2 regions of the Halomonas sp. AOP43-D1-4 genome follow, and region 1 is predicted to be linked to the other one. Evidence: predicted binding sites of a transcription regulator. Region 1 holds the regulator's gene; the other holds the start of a gene.
What was found. Region 1 encodes sigma-54, which starts transcription at its own class of promoters, with help from an activator protein. Its sites were predicted from a motif close to TGGCACNNNNNTTGCTNT; they were not measured.
Positions count from the first base shown of each region.

Region 1 (16,097 bases):
GCGTATTGCCCGTATCGACAATATCAACAATTTCATCGGCCAGATTCATTAAAGGCGCTAACTCCATTGCCCCATAAAGCTTAATGACTTCGGCTTGAATACCCTGTTCGGCATAGTAGCGCCTGGCAATATTCACAAACTTGGTAGCTACACGCCGACGCGCATGAGCAGGCTGCTCCCCTGTCACCCCGGCGGTCATCAGCTTACAGCGAGCAATATCCAGGTCCAGCGGCTCATAGAGACCTTCAGCACCATGCTCCAATAAAACATCTTTCCCCGCGATACCTAGATCAGCTGCGCCCAGCTGTACATAGGTCGGCACATCGGTGGCACGAATAACCACCAGTTTTACATCGGGCAGGTTGGTATCAAACAACAGCTTACGGCTCTTGCCCAGGTCTTCTGCCGGTGTAACACCGGCATCAGCGAGTAACGGCAGCGTCTCATCCAAAATACGCCCTTTGGAAAGGGCTAAAATTAGTTGCTTACTCATTATAATGGCCAATGGTTAATAGCATGGCTTAGCCAGGAATACGGCGAATACGTGCACCCAGCAGCTGCAATTTCTCTTCGATACACTCGTAGCCACGATCAATATGATAGATACGGTCAACCAGCGTTTCGCCTTCCGCCATCATGGCGGCAATCACCAGCGACGCGGAAGCACGCAGATCGGTGGCCATCACAGGCGCGCCTGAAAGCTTTTCAACACCGTTAATTAATGCGGTGTTACCTTCAAGGGCTATGTCCGCCCCCATGCGGTTAAGCTCTTGCACATGCATGAAGCGGTTTTCGAAGATGGTTTCCACTACGCGCGAATGGCCAATGGCGACGGCGTTCATGGCCACAAACTGGGCCTGCATATCGGTAGGGAACGCCGGGTACGGCGCGGTGCGGATATTAACGGCCTTGGGCCTGTTACCGTGCATATCCAGCGCGATCCAGTCATCACCACTGGTAATCTCGGCGCCCGCTTCTTCAAGCTTGGCAAGCACGGCTTCCAAAATGTCCGCACGGGTGCGCTTTACTTTCACCCGCCCACCGGTCATGGCGGCTGCCACCAAGAAAGTGCCGGTCTCAATACGGTCGGGCATAACATCGTGGTGACAACCATGTAGCTTCTCGACACCTTCAATCACAATGGTGTCAGTACCGTGGCCACGAATATTGGCGCCCATTTTGATCAAGCATTCGGCCAGATCAACAATTTCTGGTTCACGCGCCGCATTCTCAAGGACAGTCTTACCCTCGGCAAGGGTGGCGGCCATCAAAAGATTCTCAGTGCCAGTTACCGTGACCGTATCGAAGAAAATAGTCGCGCCTTTCAAGCGACCATCAACGCGAGCACGGATATACCCGGCTTCAACCCGAATGTCCGCCCCCATGGCCTCCAGGCCACGGATGTGCAGATCAACAGGCCGAGAACCGATGGCACACCCGCCAGGCAGCGACACATCTGCCTCGCCGAAGTGGGCAAGCAAGGGGCCTAGCACCAGAATGGAGGCACGCATTTTCTTCACTAACTCATAAGGAGCGTGACAGTGCGTGACTTGAGAGCCATCCAACTGAATAGTGAGCCGTTCACCCATGACAGGTTCAACGCCCATACGGCCCAACAACTCAAGCGTCGTGGTAATATCCTGAAGATGTGGCAGGTTGCCGACAACCACCGGGCCATCGGCCAAAAGGGTGGCACATAAGATAGGCAGAGCCGCGTTTTTGGCGCCGCTTACCCAGACCTCACCATCCACCGACCCATTGCCGGTAATAATTAACTTATCCATGCAGGCGCCGTTATTGAGCGTTTTCCGACGCAGTGGACCACTGCGCCGGAGTGAACGTTTTAATACTGATGGCGTGTAAAGCGCCCGAGGCAATTTCATCACTTAATGCGGCGTAAACCAGCTGTTGGCGCTTAACCGGAGAGAGGCCTTCAAAGGCATCACCCACCGCAATCACCTGAAAATTACAGCCTTCGCCCTGGATATGAAAGTCACATCCGTCGATACGGGATTCAAGCAGTGCTTTTACCTCATTGGGTTGCATGAGACAGGAAACTCCTTCAGGTCGATGTGAATAGTACTAATAAGGCAACATAATAAAGAAAAGCGACACGCTTGGCGATGCCAAGGGTGCCTCCCCCTAACGGGCGAGGGTTGGCGGATGAATAAGGGATTCAATTTCTGAAAGAAGCGCTAAGCGTTCAAGGGGCGCTGAAAGGGTCACCGCATTGACGGTAATGCTGCGCGACTGGCAGGTACGCATCCATTCAAACAGCACACTTATAACCGCACTACTGGCTTTATGGACGCCATTAAAATCAAACGTAACATCACGTTGCTCTGTCGCCTGAAGCCATTTTTTACCCGCGGCGGCAAGCTCTGCCGCCGCGTCCATGCCAACATCGCCCGTAACGCACAATGTATTTTGCGAGGCCTCGAGGCTTAGCTGGGGCAGTGACAGTAAACGTGTCACGCATCGCCCCCCTGCTCCAGCTCGTCGACACCAATTTCAGGTGCCCAGCCACGAATAACCGCATCATAGTCACGATTGTTTTCGCGCATTGCTTGGTCAAACTGGTTGCGGAACGTCAGGCCCAGGTTAATACCGTTAACAATCACGTTCACTACGCGCCATTCACCGTCAGACAGGCGCAGGCTATAGCTCACCGGATAGACCTGTCCGTTATTGGCCACCACTTCCATATCGACACTTGCCTGGTCTTCGTAACGCTGACCGCGCTGGTTATTCAACACCCGTAGCTCACGATAATCGAACGTTACCAAGCCACGTGCATACGTATCAATTAAGGTCTGGCGAAACACGTTTGCAAAGCGACTGCGCTGCTCCGGGGTCGCGTTACGAAAGTAGCTTCCCATCACGCTGGCACCGATATAGCGAAAGTCCGCCACGCCTTCAAGGCTAGTGTCGACCAACGCTTCAAGCTCACCCATATGATTGGCGTAATACTCCCTCTTGCCTTCGATCTCTCCCATCAGAGCATTGACGTTTTCCCGAACCATCGCTTCAGGCGACTGGGTTTGCGCATGCGCCTGAAGCGGTAAGGCCAGTACCAACATCATGAACGCAAAAAGCCAGCGCATCGGCGTCAGTGTCGTGTTTCGCATTGCATTCACCTCTACTAATAGAATGTTTAATTACTCGCCATATTGGATACAAATTGCTGGATTAGTTCTTCAAGCACCAGCGCAGACTGGGTGTCACGAATGGTATCGCCATCTTCAAGCACTTCAGGGGCGCCACCCACGCTTAAGCCAATATACTGCTCGCCCAACAGGCCGGAGGTTAAAATGGCGGCTGTTGTGTCTTCGGAGAGCTGCCCTTCCAAGTCATTATCCAGACGTAGCGTGACCCGAGCGTCAAACCAATCAGTATCTAAATCAATCGACTCCACGCGCCCAACGGTCACGCCCGCCATGGTGACTCTAGAGCGCGGCTTTAATCCGCCAATATTGGAGAAATTGGCGTCAAGGTGAAACGTTTCAGAAGAGCTAGCAAGGCTTAAACCACTGACGCGCAGGCCCAGAAAAATCAGCCCAACAATCCCCGCCAGCATAAATAGACCCACGCCAAATTCCATTGTTTTACTGCGTTTCATGAAACCACTCCACCTATTAAAGGCCGCCGAACATTACGGCGGTTAATACAAAATCAAGCCCCAATACTGCAAGCGATGAATAAACGACGGTGCGCGTTGTGGCCCGCGAAATCCCTTCAGACGTCGGCATTAAGTCATAGCCTTGAAACACCGCGATCCAGGTAACAACGACGGCAAAGACAAGACTCTTGATGATGCCGTTACCTACATCGCCGATAAACGATACGCTGGCCTGCATGTTGCTCCAGTAAGAGCCTTCAAAAACGCCAAGCCACTCCACACCGACCAGGTAGCCACCCCAAATACCCACGACGCTAAAGCCAACCGTTAGAATGGGCAGCGAAACGAACCCAGCCCAGAGCCTGGGCGCAATAATTCTACGCAGTGGGTCTACGCCAATCATTTCCATACTGGTTAGCTGCTCGGTGGCTTTCATTAAGCCAATCTCAGCGGTGAGTGCCGACCCTGCCCGCCCGGCGAACAGCAATGCAGCGACAACCGGTGCCAATTCCCGCAGCAAGGAAAGCGCAACCATTTGCCCTAACGCCTGCTCCGCGCCAAAGTCGACCAAAATAGTGTAGCCCTGCAGCGCCAGCACCATGCCAATAAAAAGCCCCGATACGATCACAATCGCCAGCGAGAGCACGCCCACAAAATGCATTTGACGCAGCCAGAGGCTCCACCCTTCACGAGACGGCACGCCGACCGCTGACTGGCCAAGAAATAGCCCGGCACGGCCCAGCGCTTCCATTACATCGCACCCTTTACGCCCCAAACGGGCGATATAGCCGATGCCTTGTTCAAATTTCGACTGCATTACCCTGCCCTTGTCGCGGTAACGGGGCCAAGAATATCGCTATACAGCGTCTCGGCGGGATAGTGAAATGGCACAGGGCCATCTGGCTCGCCATGAACGAACTGGCTAACGCGTGGGTCCTGGTTGGCATTTAGTGTTTGCGGCGTTCCCTCAGCGACGACCTGACCATCAGCGAGAAGATAGAGATAATCGGCGATGCTTAGTGTCTCTTTAATATCGTGAGAAACCACCACCGAGGTAAGTGCTAGTGCCTGGTTAAGCCGTTTAATCAACTGCACCAGCACGCCCATGGAAATAGGATCCTGCCCGACAAAAGGCTCATCATACAAAATGAGCTCCGGGTCTAACGCTATTGCCCGGGCCAGCGCCACGCGCCTGGCCATACCGCCCGAAAGCTCTGCAGGCGTTAGATGACGAGCCCCGCGCAGCCCCACCGCTTGAAGCTTTAGCAATACCAGGTCTCGAATCATGGCATCGGGCAGATCGGTATGGACGCGCAAGGGAAACGCGACGTTCTCAAACACATCCAGGTCAGAAAACAGAGCGCCGCTTTGAAACAGCATGCCCATACGTTTACGCAATGCAAACAGCGCTTTTCGCGACAGCCGATGAACGTCCTGGCCATCGACGATAATACGTCCACGATCCGGCGTTAGCTGACCACCAATGAGTTTTAGCAAGGTTGTCTTGCCGGTACCGCTAGGCCCCATAATGGCGGTGACGTTACCCTGAGGAATAATCATGCTGATTCCACGAAAGATCTCATGGCTCCCACGTGAAAAATGCACGTCTTCAATTTCGATGAAGGGAACGTCTGTCATGGGTTGGTTGACTCCCATTGTTACTTAATAGTAGCGGGTGCGTTTATCGGTTGGATATTCTACCGTTTAAAAACAGCGTTTTCTAAATATTCTCGAACATCAAGCTTGGCTTCAATGGCACTTATGGCAAGGCGTGCGTTCCAACCCACCCTAAAAACCCGTTAAAGCGCTATGCTTATAGATGCCCACAAAATGGTATTCTTGTCAGTTAATCGCACTACGTTTGCACTGTATTTCTATTAAAACGAGATGTTCATGCCCCAGCCCTCACCCACTGTTAGCCCGTTGCGTGAAAGCGCCCTACGCACGCTGCAAATAGAACAAGCCGCCATTGGCGGTCTTCAAGGCAAGCTTGATGAAAGCTTCGACCGTGCATGTGAATTGATGCTGGCGTGTCAGGGCCGGGTCGTCGTGACGGGAATGGGCAAGTCTGGCCATATAGCAGGAAAGCTGGCCGCCACGCTTGCCAGCACCGGCACACCTGCTTTTTTTGTTCACCCAGGTGAAGCTAGCCACGGCGACCTGGGGATGATTACGCGCAACGACGTGGTCCTGGCGCTTTCAAACTCCGGAGAAACCGCCGAAGTGACGGCGCTACTGCCTCTGTTAAAACGGCTAGGCACACCGTTAATTAGCATGACAGGCCGCCCTGGCTCAACACTTGCCAAACATGCGGATGCTCACCTGAACAGCGGTGTTGAACGCGAAGCGTGCCCTCTGGACTTGGCCCCCACAAGCTCCACGACGGCCGCCCTTGCCCTGGGCGACGCGCTTGCCGTTGCGCTACTTGAAGCACGCGGATTTACCGCTGATGATTTTGCCTTATCGCATCCCGGTGGCAGTCTGGGAAAACGACTGCTATTGCGCGTTAAAGACCTTATGCATAGCGGCACACGCTTGCCGCAGATAGCACTAGGCAGCCCGCTGCGTGATGCGCTCTTGGAGATTACCCGCCAAGGGTTGGGATTTACCTGTGTTGTCGACAGCGAAGGGCGACTTGCAGGTGTTTATACCGATGGCGACTTACGCCGCACCCTCGACCAGTTTCATGATCTGCGTAAAGTAACCGTGGACGATGTAATGACCCGACCCGGCAAACGCATTGGCCCCGACCTACTGGCCGCCGAAGCGGTGCGCATCATGGAAGACAGCCGTATTACTGCGCTAGCGGTCGTCGATGACGAACAGCGCCCCATTGGGGCGCTCCATATGCACGACTTGCTTGCCAGCGGCGTTATCTAACCATTTTACCCAACAGTTTACTGACAAGGAGTCCCTATGGCCCTCCCCACTGCGCTACTTGACCAGCTTCGCCATGTGCGACTACTTGCCCTCGATGTTGACGGTGTGCTCACCGATGGACGGCTATACTTTCAGGCCGACGGTATCGAGATCAAAGCCTTCCATACACAAGACGGCCATGGCTTAAAGTTGCTTAAACGTGTGGGCATTCATGTGGCGTTAATTACAGGACGCGACTCCCCCATGGTGAGCCAGCGTGCTGCGGCGCTGGGAATTAATCTTGTCCACCAGGGCTGCGAAGATAAGCTCACTACTTTGAAAGCGCTGTGCGAGCGCCTCAATCTGAACCTAAGTCAGGTGGCTTACTGCGGCGATGACCTGCCTGATCTTGCGCCTATCAAACGCGCAGGCGTTGGCATTACGGTACCCAACGCACCCGATTACATGCATACCCACGCTGACTGGATTACCGACCGCTTGGGTGGTCACGGCGCCGTACGTGAAATTTGCGATACATTACTTGAAGCGCAGGGCCACTGGAGTACTGTTCTTGAGTCGTATTTGAATGGTCGCGTGTAATGTTTCAAAGAACCAAGAAACGCGTCGGGTTAGCGGCCCTGGTGGTCGCTTTAGGGGGGCTGCTGGTATGGCTGGACCCACGCGGCCCGGAAGACCGGCCCGTTGACGAAGAAGCGCAGGCTGAAGAGCCTGGCCACGTGCTGGAAAATGCCGAGATCACGCTGTTTGGTGAAACAGGGCATATCCAGCAGTCGCTGTCCGCGCCTTTATTGGTTTACATACCACAAAGCACCCAAGCCGAAGTCACTCAACCCGAAGCGACGCTGTTTGATAGTGATAACCGAGAGTGGCTCGCTCACGCCAACGAAGGCGTTCTGAACACGACCACCCAAGCGCTAACACTGTCTGGTGATGCACAGCTTCTGGCGCCTACAGAAGGCTGGCAGCTTGATACTGAGTTATTACATTATGATGGGGTAGCGCGTCATGTCTGGAGCGAGGCGCCCGCCGTGTTTCAGCAGCCACCTCAACAAATGAGCGCATCACGTATGGATGTTTGGCTTGATGATAGCCAGGTCCGACTAACCGATAACGTCCGCGGCCATCACCCCCCCGCAACACAAAATCCTTAGGAGTCGCTATGAACGCTTTTATTCGCACCGCGCTTTTCGCCCTTGCGGTGCCGCTATCGGCAGCGGCCCAGACAAGCCAAGCCCCCATTGAAGTAGAAGCCGACCAGCTAGACCTTGATCAGCGTGCAGGCACTGCCGTTTATTCAGGCGATGTCAATATTCGCCAAGGCAATATGCAGCTACGTGGGGATCGCGTTGAAATTATCCGTAACGACGCGGGTGAGCTTTCTCGCGCTATTGCCACCGGGGAGCGCGCCTACCTACGCAATCAACTCGATGATCAGGACACGCCGATGGAAGGATGGGCACGACGCGTGGTTTATCACGTAGCAGAGCGGCGTGTAGAGCTTATTGACCAGGCCGAACTGACCCAGGCGGGTGATCAGTTTACCGGTGGCCGCCTGGAGTACTTCATTGACCGCGAAGTGGTGCAGGCACGCTCCGATGCAAACGGTAGCGAGCCGCAGCGTATTCGTATGACGCTTCAGCCAGCGCAATAGGAGCCAACCATGTCTATTGCGGAAGCACCGCCCATAAAAACCCTTTACGCCAATCACTTGGCAAAAAGCTATAAGCGCCGCCGCGTGGTTAAAGACATTAGCCTGGAGATTGCTCAAGGCAGCGTGGTAGGCCTACTTGGCCCTAACGGCGCGGGCAAAACCACATCGTTTTATATGATTGTGGGCCTGGTGAAGTCTGATGCGGGTACGGTGCGTATCGACGAGCAAGACTTAACCCGCGTTCCCATGCACGAACGCGCGATGGCCGGCATTGGCTATCTACCCCAGGAAGCGTCTATTTTTCGCAAGCTATCGGTTGCGGATAATATTATGGCGATTCTGGAAACCCGCAAAGATCTGGACAGGGCAGGACGAGAGCAGCGGCTTGAGGCCCTGCTTGACGACTTTCATATTACCCACATCCGTGACAGCTTGGGCATGAGCCTTTCCGGCGGCGAGCGGCGACGCGTCGAAATTGCCCGCTCCTTGGCCACAGAGCCCGCGTTTATCTTGCTGGATGAGCCATTTGCAGGTGTCGACCCCATCTCGGTTGGTGAAATCAAGAGCATTATTCGCGCCTTAAAACAGCGCCACATTGGCGTGCTAATTACTGACCATAACGTCCGAGAAACACTGGATATTTGCGATATCGCCTATATTGTCGGTGACGGCCACATCATTGCTGGCGGCAGCCCTCAGACTATCCTTGATAACCAAAAAGTGAGGGAAGTTTACCTGGGTGCTGATTTTCGCTTATGAATTTAATTTCACCGCTAAACAGTGATCTGCAGTAAAAATTTTATCAGTGGCATGCTTATTGCACTTGCACAACAACATGACTCGCACTAGGGTGAAGCTTTCCGATTAACGAGTGGTTCTCAGATGGTCATGAAAGCTTCTCTCCAATTGCGTATCGGTACGCAGCTGACCATGACACCTCAGCTGCAGCAAGCGATTGCACTGCTACAGCTATCGACATTGGATCTACGTCAGGAAATTCAGCAGGCACTGGATGCCAACCCAATGCTGGAGCAGGAAGACGAGTTCGGCGAGCAGGCGACCGTCGAAACACCTGACGAGGAGTGGTCAGAAAGCATTCCCGAGGAACTGTCTGTCGATAGCGACTGGTCTGATACTTACCAGGACATGGGTAGCTCTGGCAGCAGCGAAGGCCCCGATTTTGAACGCCAGGCCGCGGGACAAAGCCTGCATGGACATCTCCTTTGGCAGCTGGCGATGACCGACTTTACGGCTCGTGAGCAGCTAATCGCCGAAAGCCTGATTGATGCACTGGACGCCAATGGCTACCTGACGCAGCCGCTCAACGATATCCGCGATGGGTTACGTGCTCAGAGCATCGAAGGTCTCAGCCAGCGAGAGTTGGAGACCACTCTGATGCGCTTACAGCAGTTCGAGCCAACGGGCGTCTTCGCCCGTGACTTGCGCGAATGTTTGATGCTTCAGCTAGCAACGCTCCCCGACGACACGCCCCTACTGGTTCCCGCGCGCCGATTGGTTCGTCAGTTTCTTGAAGCGCTGGGCAAAAATGACATGCGCCTATTAAAGCGCCGCCTAAGCTTGGACGATGAGCAGCTAGACGATGTGATCGGTCTGATCCGAAGCCTGGACCCACGCCCAGGCAGCGCTTATGGCGTCACCGACGATAGCTATATCACGCCCGACCTGGTCGTACGTCATGATCATGAAGGCTGGCACCTGGAGCTAAACCCTGAAGCCCTGCCCCGGCTGCGTATCCAGCCCGACTACGCCAGTTTAATCAAGCGTGCAGACAAGAGTCAGGATAACCAGTTTTTAAAAGAGCACTTGCAAGAAGCGCGCTGGCTAATCAAAAGCCTGTCCAGCCGCAACGACACGCTTCTACGCGTAGGGCGCGAGATTATCACTCGCCAAATCAGTTTTTTAGAGCACGGTGAAGAAGCGATGAAGCCGTTGATTCTTGCCGATATTGCCGAGGCGGTTGAGATGCACGAATCAACCATTTCTCGGGTCACCACACAAAAATATATCCATACCCCACGGGGCATCTTCGAACTTAAGTACTTTTTCTCAAGCCAAATTAGCGGGCAGGATGGCGCAGACAGCCACTCAAGCACCGCGATTCGCGCCCGGCTTAAAAAGTTGATTCAAGATGAGCCTCCCGGCAAACCTCTTTCGGACAGTCGTTTGGTGACATTACTGGGAGATGGCGGCATCACAGTGGCACGCCGTACGGTGGCGAAATATCGTGAGTCGCTGGGCATTCCCTCATCAAGTGAACGTCGTCGTTTGCGTTAGTCGTTACAAGAGAAATGGCAAAACTCGCGACAGGGGCTTTGCAACACCGTAAAAAGGGTTACAATCGAAATTCAGTCCGATGGATAAGGAGCACGTCAATGCAAGTAAATATCACGGGTCATCATGTAGAACTGACTGACGCCTTGCGTGACTACGTTAATGAAAAACTTGAACGCATCGAACGTCATTACGACCACATCACCACGGTACAAGTCACCTTATCTATTGAGAAGGAGCGCCAACATGCCGCGTGCACCCTTCATGCGGCAGGCGCCGACTTACATGCCGACGCCGAAGATGTCGATATGTATGCCGCTATTGACGCCTTAGCAGACAAAATTGATCGTCAACTCGTTAAGCACAAGGAAAAAGCACAAGCTCGCGCCCAAGGCGCTGGCGTGCGTTAATTCAATGACGTTGGAAACCATCCTCCCCCCGGAGCGCGTACTTTACGACGTGCCCGGGGGCAGCAAAAAGCGGGTGCTGGAGTTTTTCAGCACCTTTATCGCTCAAAATACACCCAGTCTGGATAGCCAGGAAGTTTTCAGCCGACTGATCGGCCGGGAACGTCTTGGCAGCACGGGGATCGGTAACGGCGTCGCCATCCCCCATGCGCGCAGCCCACATTGCGTTACGCCTATTGCGGGTTTTTTAAAATTATCAGAACCTATTGATTTTGATGCTATTGATGGCGACCCGGTCGACCTCGTCTTTGTGCTGCTGGTTCCCGAAGAGGCTGACGACACGCATTTGTCGCTTTTGGGCCAAGTGGCCACCATTATGAATGATGCGAGCACACGCCAGGCATTACGCAAAACCAGCAGCCAGCACGATTTGCTTGACCTGCTAATGGGCAAGATTCGCGAACAGGCCGCTCCATAATCGCCCATAACGACTAACACATTTTCATGCGTTATCCCTTTTATACGTTCAATCAGAGAGAGCCACTATGCAACTGGTGATTATTAGCGGCCGCTCTGGCTCTGGCAAATCAATCGCATTACAAGCGCTGGAAGATATTGGCTATTACGCCATTGATAATCTCCCCGCCATGTTGCTTGGTTCTTTGGTTGACGAACTCCGTGACGAGGGTGAGCGCACGCATCTAGCGGTCAGTATTGATGCCCGCAACCTGCCAGCGGCGCTTGAGCGCCTTCCCGCACTGCTTGAAGAGCTGCGCGCGCGGCCTATAGATTGTCAGGTTATCTATCTAACCACCGATTCACGTATTTTACTGGAACGCTATTCTGCGACACGGCGACGCCATCCGTTAACGCGCAACAGTGATATGACGCTTGAAGAGGCGATAGAGAAAGAGGAAGAGACGCTCAACGAAATACGTGATTTGGCCGACCTGCGGATTGATACATCACGCTTATCGGTCCACGACCTGCGTCGGCGCATTTCAGACCAGGTAGCCCACCAGCGCAAAGACCAGCTAACACTCACCTTTGAGTCGTTCGGCTACAAGCATGGCGTACCCATGGATGCAGATTTAGTCTTTGATGTACGCTGCCTGCCCAACCCTTATTGGGACCCAACGCTACGCCAGTACACAGGACGTGATGCCACGATTATTGCGTTTCTGCGCGGCTACCCGATTGTCGAAGAGATGAGCCATGATATTCAGGCAATGCTTGAGCGCTGGCTGCCTGCTTACCAAAATAGTCAGCGCAGCTATATGACGGTGGCTATTGGCTGTACCGGCGGGCAGCACCGTTCTGTGTATATTGCCGAACAGCTGGCGCAAAAGCTGGCACCGCTCATCGGCGAAGTCCAGTTGCGTCACCGAGAACTGGAGCTGCAATACACGCTACGAGGAACCCGGGCAGAGCCACCGACGGCTCCTCCATTTTCCGAGTAGACGCCCAGCCCTACGTAAACGCTTATGCCTAATGACACCACTCGGAAAAAAGGAACCAGGGTGCCAGAAAGAACCTTAACGCTTACCAATCAGCGCGGCCTACATGCCCGCGCCGCCACAAAACTGGTGAAGTGCAGCCAGCACTACTCCGCCAGCATACAGGTGTATAAACAGCAGCAAATGGCTGATGCAGCCAACATCATGTCGCTATTGATGCTGGCCGCACCCTGCGGCACCCAACTGCGGATTTGTGCGGAAGGCGAGGATGCCGAACAAGCGCTTGATGCAATCCAAGCGCTGTTCGACGCCCGCTTTGACGAAGATCAGTAGTGCGGCTTTTTTAGCTACCGGCGACGGTCATCGCATCCACTAACCAGCTGCCCGTATGAATGCTGCCGCGCGTATCGATATCACTTCCGATACCAACAAGGCCTGAGAACATACGCTCAAGGTTTCCAGCGATGGTAAATTCTTCAACCGGATACTGGATTTCTCCATTCTCGACCCAGAAGCCCGCCGCACCACGCGAGTAATCCCCGGTTACGCCGTTCACGCCTTGGCCCATTAGTTCGGTAACCCAAATGCCTCGACCCATCGTTTTAAGCAGCGCATCACGCGTCTGCAAGGGTGCGTCTAAACGCACGTTGCGGACACCGCCAGCATTCCCCGTGGTTTGCATGCCCAAGCGACGGGCACTGTAGGACGAAAGCATATAGCTTGCGATACGCCCCTGTTCGATAAAGCGGTTATTACGTGTCTGCACACCTTCTCCATCAAACGGCGTACTGGCGGTCGCTCCTATTTCCATAGGGCGCTCTTCCAGACTAAACCACTCAGGAAATAACGGCGTGCCCAAACGGTCACACAAGAAAGAGGATTGACGATACAGCGCGCCACCCGCCAATGCGCCCAATAAATGCCCAACCAAACCACTAGACAGCGAAGGATCAAACAGAATGGGAAAGGTGCCGGTTGGCGGCCGCTTGGCACCTAACCGGCGCAGCGTACGGGCCGCAGCCTCGCGCCCTACTTCGCTCGGGTCGCGCAAATGCTGAGGATTACGCGCAGAGGTATAGTCGTAGTCCCGCTGCATACCGTCTTCATCCTGAGCAATGAGCATGCATGAAAGGGAGTGACTACTGCCTTTTTGGGTACCTAAAAAACCATGGCTGTTAGCATAAACCCGTACGCCCTCACCGCTTGAAAGCGACGCGCCTTCTGACTGACTAATACCCTCAACGTCGCGACCCGCCTGCTCGCAGGCAAGCGCAAGGTCGATTGCTTGCTCAGTTGTCAGCGCCCACGGGTAATGAACCTTAAGGTCCGGCAATTCGGTCGCCATCTGATCGGCATCCGCCAAGCCAGCCACCGGGTCTTCACCGGTATAACGCGCAATGGCTAATGCTTTCTCAACCGTTGCTTGAATCGAGGCACTGCTGGCGTCACTCGACGATGCACTTCCTTTGCGCTTGCCGACGTAAAGCGTGACGGCAATGCCCTGGTCTCGTGAAAGCTCAACCGTCTCCACATCGCCCAAGCGCACGCTAACGCCCACGCCCTGGTCAACGCTTGCACCCACTTCCGCCGCATCGGCTCCCAGGCGCTTGGCCAAGGTCAACGCCTCTTCTGCACGCGCGGTTAACAGTGCCTGCTGCGAGGATGCATCAAATGCCTGTGCCATATAGCCTCCTTTTTCGTACGAATCTCATCGCCGAATCAATGTTCTTGTCGCAGCCTGATATAATGCTGCCAACGAATCTTGTCTGTGAGCCTTACTATGCCGAAGAAACGCCCCGAGCCCCTTGATACTCAAGAACCCGAAGAGCGCCCCAGCAAGTCGCAGCTCAAACGCGAAATGCATGCGCTCCAAGCACTCGGCGAAACCTTAATCGCCATGAAACCTGCTGAGCGTGCCCGCTTTCCTCTCTCCGACGACATGCTGCGTGCCATCGAAGAGACCTCTCGTATTCGCTCCCACGAAGGGCGCCGCCGTCATATGCAGTATGTCGGCAAGCTGGTTCGCAAAGAGGACCTGACCGCGATTCAAGGTGTCTTTGACTCAATTGAGCAGGAAAAAGAGCAGCGCGACCATGCCTTTCATCGTCTTGAAAAGTGGCGGGACCGGCTTATTGGAGAAGGCGATCCTGCCATTGACCAGTTTATGGCAGACTATCCCAATGCGGATCGCCAAGCGCTACGTCAGTTAGTTCGCAACGCTCAGCGTGAGCGCGATCAGGACAAACCACCCGCCAGCTCGCGTAAGCTGTTCAAACTTCTACGCGACACGCTGGCGCTTTAACACTTACGAGGACTGCGTACCGCCAACGGTTAGCTCATCCAGTTTTAGCGTGGGCTGACCCACCCCAACCGGTACGCCTTGACCCTCTTTGCCACACACGCCAATGCCTGTATCCAGCGCCATATCGTGGCCGATCATGGAGACACGCCCCATCGCCTCCGGCCCATTACCAATCAGCGTTGCACCCTTAACGGGAACCGTAATGCGCCCATCCTCAATCAGGTAGGCTTCGCTGGCGGAGAATACAAATTTTCCCGAGGTGATATCCACTTGGCCGCCACCGAAGCTAACAGCATAAATTCCTTTTTTGACGCTTTTGATAATATCCTCGGGTGCATCCTGGCCTGCCAGCATGACCGTATTGGTCATGCGCGGCATGGGTAAATGCGCAAACGACTCGCGGCGAGCATTACCGGTTGGCGCCATGTTCATTAATCGAGCATTCAGCTTGTCCTGCATATAGCCAGTAAGAATGCCGTCTTCGATCAACGGCGTGTTTTGCCCGGGCGTGCCCTCGTCATCGACACTTAACGAGCCGCGACCATCAGCAATCGTGGCATCATCGACCACCGTCACACCCTTGGCAGCGACGCGTTGCCCCATACGACCCGAGAATGCCGAACTGCCTTTACGGTTGAAATCACCTTCCAGCCCATGGCCGACGGCTTCGTGCAGCAAAATACCCGGCCAGCCAGAAGCCAGTACCACCGGCATTTGCCCGGCTGGCGCATCGACCGCTTCAAGATTGACGAGCGCTTGGCGTACGGCCTCTTTTGCGTATCGCTCGGCAACACCTTCATTACGCAGGCGAGCCATGGAGTAGCGTCCGCCACCGCCTGCACTGCCGCGCTCTCTGCGGCCATTTTTCACGGCAATTACGCTAACGTTAAAGCGCACCAGCGGGCGAATATCCGCGGCCAAGGTACCATCACTGGCACGCACCAGAACCACTTCGTAAGTGCCAGAAAGCGAGGCGCTTACCTGAGAAACGCTAGGGTCAGCCGCGCGAGCGATGCGATCGGCTTCTTTTAGCATGGCGACCTTCTCTTCAGCAGTCAGCCCCGCTAAAGGATCAACACCAGCGTAAAAAGGGGCCACTGAAACCGGCTGAACGGCTTGCCCAGGCAGACACTTGCCACTACGCACAATGCCTGACGCCGTGCGCCCGGTATCGATCAGCGCATCCGCACTAATCTGATTGGAGTAGGCAAAGCCGGTTTTTTCTCCGGCCAGGGAGCGGACGCCCACACCGCCATCAATGTTGTAGCTTGCCTCTTTTACCTCACCATCCTCCAACACCCAGCCCTCTGTCCAGGTGCGCTGAAAGTAGAGATCGGCGTAATCCACACCCGCGCCCATGGCGTACTCAAGGCCTTTATCAAGCCCATCAAGGTCCAAGCCACCCGGCGTAAGAAGAATGGAAACGGCGGAGTCTATATCGCTCTTAAATGCGGTCATTCGGAGCCTTCTAAAGTAACCTGCGGCGAAG
Region 1 is NZ_JBQSVY010000001.1:143,770-159,866, forward strand. It holds gene hisG (ATP phosphoribosyltransferase) at 1-493, opposite strand, end outside; gene murA (UDP-N-acetylglucosamine 1-carboxyvinyltransferase) at 522-1,784, opposite strand; gene ACT3RQ_RS00680 (BolA family protein) at 1,795-2,046, opposite strand; gene ACT3RQ_RS00685 (STAS domain-containing protein) at 2,143-2,475, opposite strand; gene ACT3RQ_RS00690 (MlaC/ttg2D family ABC transporter substrate-binding protein) at 2,472-3,128, opposite strand; gene mlaD (outer membrane lipid asymmetry maintenance protein MlaD) at 3,155-3,619, opposite strand; gene mlaE (lipid asymmetry maintenance ABC transporter permease subunit MlaE) at 3,636-4,436, opposite strand; gene ACT3RQ_RS00705 (ABC transporter ATP-binding protein) at 4,436-5,257, opposite strand; gene ACT3RQ_RS00710 (KpsF/GutQ family sugar-phosphate isomerase) at 5,513-6,499, shown strand; gene ACT3RQ_RS00715 (KdsC family phosphatase) at 6,536-7,078, shown strand; gene lptC (LPS export ABC transporter periplasmic protein LptC) at 7,078-7,650, shown strand; gene lptA (lipopolysaccharide transport periplasmic protein LptA) at 7,659-8,150, shown strand; gene lptB (LPS export ABC transporter ATP-binding protein) at 8,160-8,909, shown strand; gene ACT3RQ_RS00735 (RNA polymerase factor sigma-54) at 9,033-10,445, shown strand; gene hpf (ribosome hibernation-promoting factor, HPF/YfiA family) at 10,544-10,852, shown strand; gene ACT3RQ_RS00745 (PTS sugar transporter subunit IIA) at 10,857-11,327, shown strand; gene rapZ (RNase adapter RapZ) at 11,395-12,309, shown strand; gene ACT3RQ_RS00755 (HPr family phosphocarrier protein) at 12,370-12,639, shown strand; gene pmbA (metalloprotease PmbA) at 12,650-13,990, opposite strand; gene yjgA (ribosome biogenesis factor YjgA) at 14,087-14,608, shown strand; gene tldD (metalloprotease TldD) at 14,612-16,066, opposite strand; gene ACT3RQ_RS00775 (YhdP family phospholipid transporter) at 16,063-16,097, opposite strand, start outside.

Region 2 (4,770 bases), on a different contig from region 1:
ACCAGCGCAAAACCCAGTACCACCATGCGGTTTATGGTCAGCGACAGCGCGTCATTGATAATGAGCGACCCGCTCATCCACTCCGGAGTAATTACCGTGCGGTTGAGCGGCGAGATCACCGTACGCACCAGCTGCTGCAGGATCAGACTGATACCGAAGGTGGCGAGGAGCGTCTCCAGCGGGCGGCCTTTCAAAAACTGAATCACGCTGCGCTCAATGGCAACCCCCACCAATGCGGCGACCAGAAAACCTGCCGGAATAGAGAGAATCAACGCCAGCCCCGGCTGGCCGGGCAACAGCTGTTGCATCATCCAGGTAGTGTAGGCGCCCAGCATCATCAGCTCACCGTGGGCCATGTTGATGACGCCCATCACGCCAAAGGTAATCGCAAGACCAATGGCGGCCAGTACCAGCACTGACCCCAGGCTCAAGCCAAAGTAGAGCGTTTCAACCCCACGGTTGATTTTCAGGTTCTGTTCCACGCTGGCAAGCGCGGCGCGGGCGGCATCCGCAGCTACGGTGTCGTCGCCATTGGCCGCACGACTTAGCGCAACTCTAGCGCGTGGATGAAGGCTTCCGGTTAGCGCTTCGATACCCGCCATTTCACCCTGCTCAGCACGGTAAATGGCGACCGCTTGGCTCAGCCGATAACGTACCTGGCTATCCTTTTCTTCCAGAATGAGCGCATTGATGGGTTCAAGCAGCTCACCATCGACTTCACCCAGCAAACGTTCGGCAGAGATACGGCGGCGATCCAGATTGGGCGAGTAAAGGTCCACCACAGCAATCGCGCTGCGCAGCTGGTTTCGCAGGGCGTTATTGATGCCCACGCGGTCCAGGTCGCGGCGTGACATCTCACCCAGCGGTTCATTCGTCAAGGCGTCGGCCACCGGCCACTCTCGGCCACTGTTATCGAGTACGACAACAAACTGACCATCGTCGGCACGCTGCAAGCGGCCATCCAGCAGAGCCTGCAGCCAATCACGGGCGCGCTCGTCGTCGCTTTGCAATATGGCGGTAATCGCCTCGCCTTTATCGCGGTAGGAATCGACATCCAGCGCCTCAAGAAGCTCAAGCGCGGCGTCATTATCAGAAGTATCGGGGCCTGTCTGTGCCTGTACGTTGAGTGTTATGCCCAACAACACAGCGCACAAAAACCCCCAGGAAAGGAAACGCCTCATGGGGTTGTTCCTTTGGTGGTCAAGGTGGAGAGTTAGCGTGCTCCCTTGCCGCCCGATCAGGCGGGCGGCAAGGGGTGGCCAGTATTATTCGGCGAGCGCCGCTTCGGCTTCTTCAGTAGCGGTGCTGCCACCGCATGAGCCGTTCACAACGTTGAAGTTGCCGCACTCCATGGGCTTGCGCCAATCGGCAATCAGGTCGCGCGAGCCGGGCAAGTAGTCGGACCAGGCATCGCCGGCAACGGTTGAGGGCGTTTGCCAGACGATATCGAACTGGCCATTGTCCTGCACTTCGCCAATCAGTACCGGCTTAGTGATGTGGTGGTTGGGCATCATCGCCGCATAGCCACCCGAGAGATTGGGCACACTCACGCCGATAATGGCATCCTTCACCGCGCCTACATCGGTGGTACCCGCTTTACGCACCGCCTCGGCCCACATGTTGAAACCGATGTAATGGGCTTCCATTGGGTCGTTGGTGACCGCTTCTTCATTACCGGTGTGCTCAATCCAGGCGTCGATAAAGTCGTAGTTGTCATCGGTATCCACGCTCATGAAGTAGTTCCAGGCAGCCAGATGGCCAACGAGCGGCGCAGTGTCGATACCGGAAAGCTCCTGCTCACCTACCGAAAACGCAATCACTGGAATATCAGCGGCATCAATACCCTGGTTGGCAAGCTCGCGGTAGAACGGCACGTTGGCGTCGCCGTTGATGGTCGAGATCACCGCGGTAGACTTGCCCTCTTCACCGAAGCGACGAATCTCGGAGACGATGTTCTGCCAGTCGGAGTGGCCGAAGGGCGTGTAGTTGACCATGATGTCGTCGCCTGCCACGCCGTGCTCATCTTTCAGAAACGCTTCGAGAATGCGGTTGGTGGTGCGCGGATAGACATAGTCGGTACCCACCAGAGCAAAGCGCTCAATGCCGACTTCGTTAATCAAATACTCGACAGCGGGAATCGCCTGTTGGTTGGGCGCGGCACCGGTATAGAAGACGTTTGCAGACGACTCTTCTCCCTCGTACTGCACCGGGTAGAACAACAGACCATTGAGTTCTTCAAACACCGGCAGCACCGCTTTACGTGATACCGATGTCCAGTTGCCGAACACCACGTCTACCTCATACTGGGCCAGCAGCTCGCGGGCGCGTTCGGCAAACAGCGGCCAGTTGGAGGCCGGGTCCACTACCACGGCTTCCAGCTGACGACCCAGCAGACCACCGGCTTCGTTCTGCTGCTGGATCAGCATTTCAACAGTGTCTTTTAACGTCGACTCACTGATAGCCATGGTGCCAGAAAGGGAGTGAAGGATACCCACTTTGATAGGGTCATCATTGGCTGACGCATGAAACGATACCGAAAGGGCCAGTGCAGAAAGACCCAGCAGTGCCTGTTTTTTCAAGTTCATGTTTCGCATCCCCAAGCTGCAAGCGGGCAGCTAGATATTTGTCATTAATCAGGTGTACTCAATTGCCTGAAAGCGCCTGTAACTCGTCCTGCACATTGCACGATGCGTTCCACACTTTAAAAAAACATAAAAAATTCAACCATATAAAAAGTATACAAGTTGTTTTACAGGAGTTTTCCATCTTTGATTCAGGGTCTTAAAGCACTTCATTGGTGCTAAAGCGGTCTGATTCGCACGATAAAAGTGCATAAAAACTGTCCATTTTTATCCTTTTATCGCCAAGCTTCTGTTTTTAAAACATTTAGCATTTTCTTGGCCTGTGGTTTGCAAAATGACTTGTATACAAGACCATGGATAACCAAGGGCCAAACATGATGACCACACGCGGCTGGACACTCGAACAATGGCGGCAGGCATATAACGAGGGCGCAACCCCGGGAGCCTTACTCGGTGAATTGATCACGCAACTGGCCAAACTTGATAGTGCCGACAATACCTGGATTTCACTTCTCGACCAGGAGGGGCTGGCTCATGCCCTGGCAGCACTTCAAACACGTCTGGACGAGGCAGACGGCAAGATAGACAAGTTGCCGCTTTACGGCATTCCGTTTGCGGCGAAAGACAACATTGATGCCACCGGGTTTGCCACCACGGCGGGCTGCCCGGCCTACGCCTATCAACCCACCCGTGACGCTGCTCTGATTGACAAGCTGCGCGCCGCGGGCGCAGTACTCATCGGCAAGACCAATCTGGATCAGTTTGCCACCGGCCTGGTGGGTACCCGCTCGCCGTTTGGTGCCGTGGCCAATAGCTTCAATCCTGAAGTGGTGAGCGGCGGCTCGAGTTCTGGGTCGGCGTCCGTGGTGGCACGCGGGCTAGTGCCATTCTCACTGGGTACCGACACGGCAGGCTCCGGTCGCGTGCCCGCTGGCTTAAATAACCTGGTCGGGCTTAAACCCACCAAAGGCCTGTTCAGCATTGATGGTGTAGTACCGGCGTGCCGCTCGCTGGACTGCGTCTCCATCTTCTCGTTGACTGTCAATGATGCCGGGCAGATCGCCGAGCTAATGGCCGGCTTCGAGCCTGCCGACGCTTTCTCACGCAAGGCGCCAAGCGCCCTCCCCCTGGATGCCCCGGCCATACGCCGTCCTGGCCCGCTAGCCAGGCTTGCCATTCCCCAGTCGCCCCAGTTCTTCGGCGACGTGGTGGCTGAAAAGGCATGGCAAACGGCCGTGGAAAAATGGCAAAAGCTTGAAGGGGTAACGCTCGTCGAACTTGATTTTGCCCCCATGCTTGAACTGGCCGCCCTGCTTTATGAAGGGCCGTGGGTAGCAGAGCGCCACGCCGCCGTGGAAACCTTCATGGCCGAACATGCCCAGAACATGAATGACGTGGTGCGCGGCATTATTAGTAACGCGGGTAAATACAGCGCCACCGATACGTTCAAGGCGCAATACCGCAAGGAAGAGCTGGTTAGGGTGATCGATAATCTTTTGGATGATATCGATGGCCTGTTAGTCCCCACCGCCCCTACCGCGCCCACTATCGAAGCGGTTAATGCTGACCCGTTAACGCTCAATAGCCAGCTCGGCACCTATACCAACTTCGTTAACCTGGCCGATTTTTGCGCATTGGCGGTACCCGCCGGGTTCCGCGACGATGGACTGCCTTTTGGCGTTACCCTGGTGAGCGGCGCCTGGAAGGATCGGGAACTGCAGACCCTGGCCAGCCGCTGGCTAAATGCCCACCCGACGCCGCTGGGTGCCACTGACCAGGCACGCCCGCCGGAAACCGTTCATACCACCCTTGCCGTCCCCACCGTTCAGGTCGCTGTGGTAGGCGCTCATCTTTCCGGCATGCCGCTGAATACCCAACTGACCGAGCGCCATGCCTGGCGCGTGGCGTCCACGACAACGTCCGCCAATTACCGCTTGTTTGCCCTGCCCAACACCGTACCGCCCAAGCCCGGCCTGCAGCGCGTTCACGAAAACGGTGCCGCCATCATTGTTGAAGTATGGGAAATGGCCGCGTCGGAATTTGGCTCGTTTGTCGACCTGATCCCCGCGCCGCTGGGTATCGGCAGTGTCGAGCTTGCCGACGGCCGCTGGATCAACGGCTTTATCTGCGAAGGGCATGGAATCACAGATGCTCAGGATGTCACCGAGTTTGGTGGCTGGCGTGCCTA
Region 2 is NZ_JBQSVY010000017.1:30,763-35,532, reverse strand. It holds gene urtB (urea ABC transporter permease subunit UrtB) at 1-1,181, opposite strand, end outside; gene urtA (urea ABC transporter substrate-binding protein) at 1,266-2,585, opposite strand; gene atzF (allophanate hydrolase) at 2,957-4,770, shown strand, end outside.
Region 2: atzF (allophanate hydrolase) is a predicted target of sigma-54. The motif match lies at 2,899-2,916, and genes of this name have one in related genera.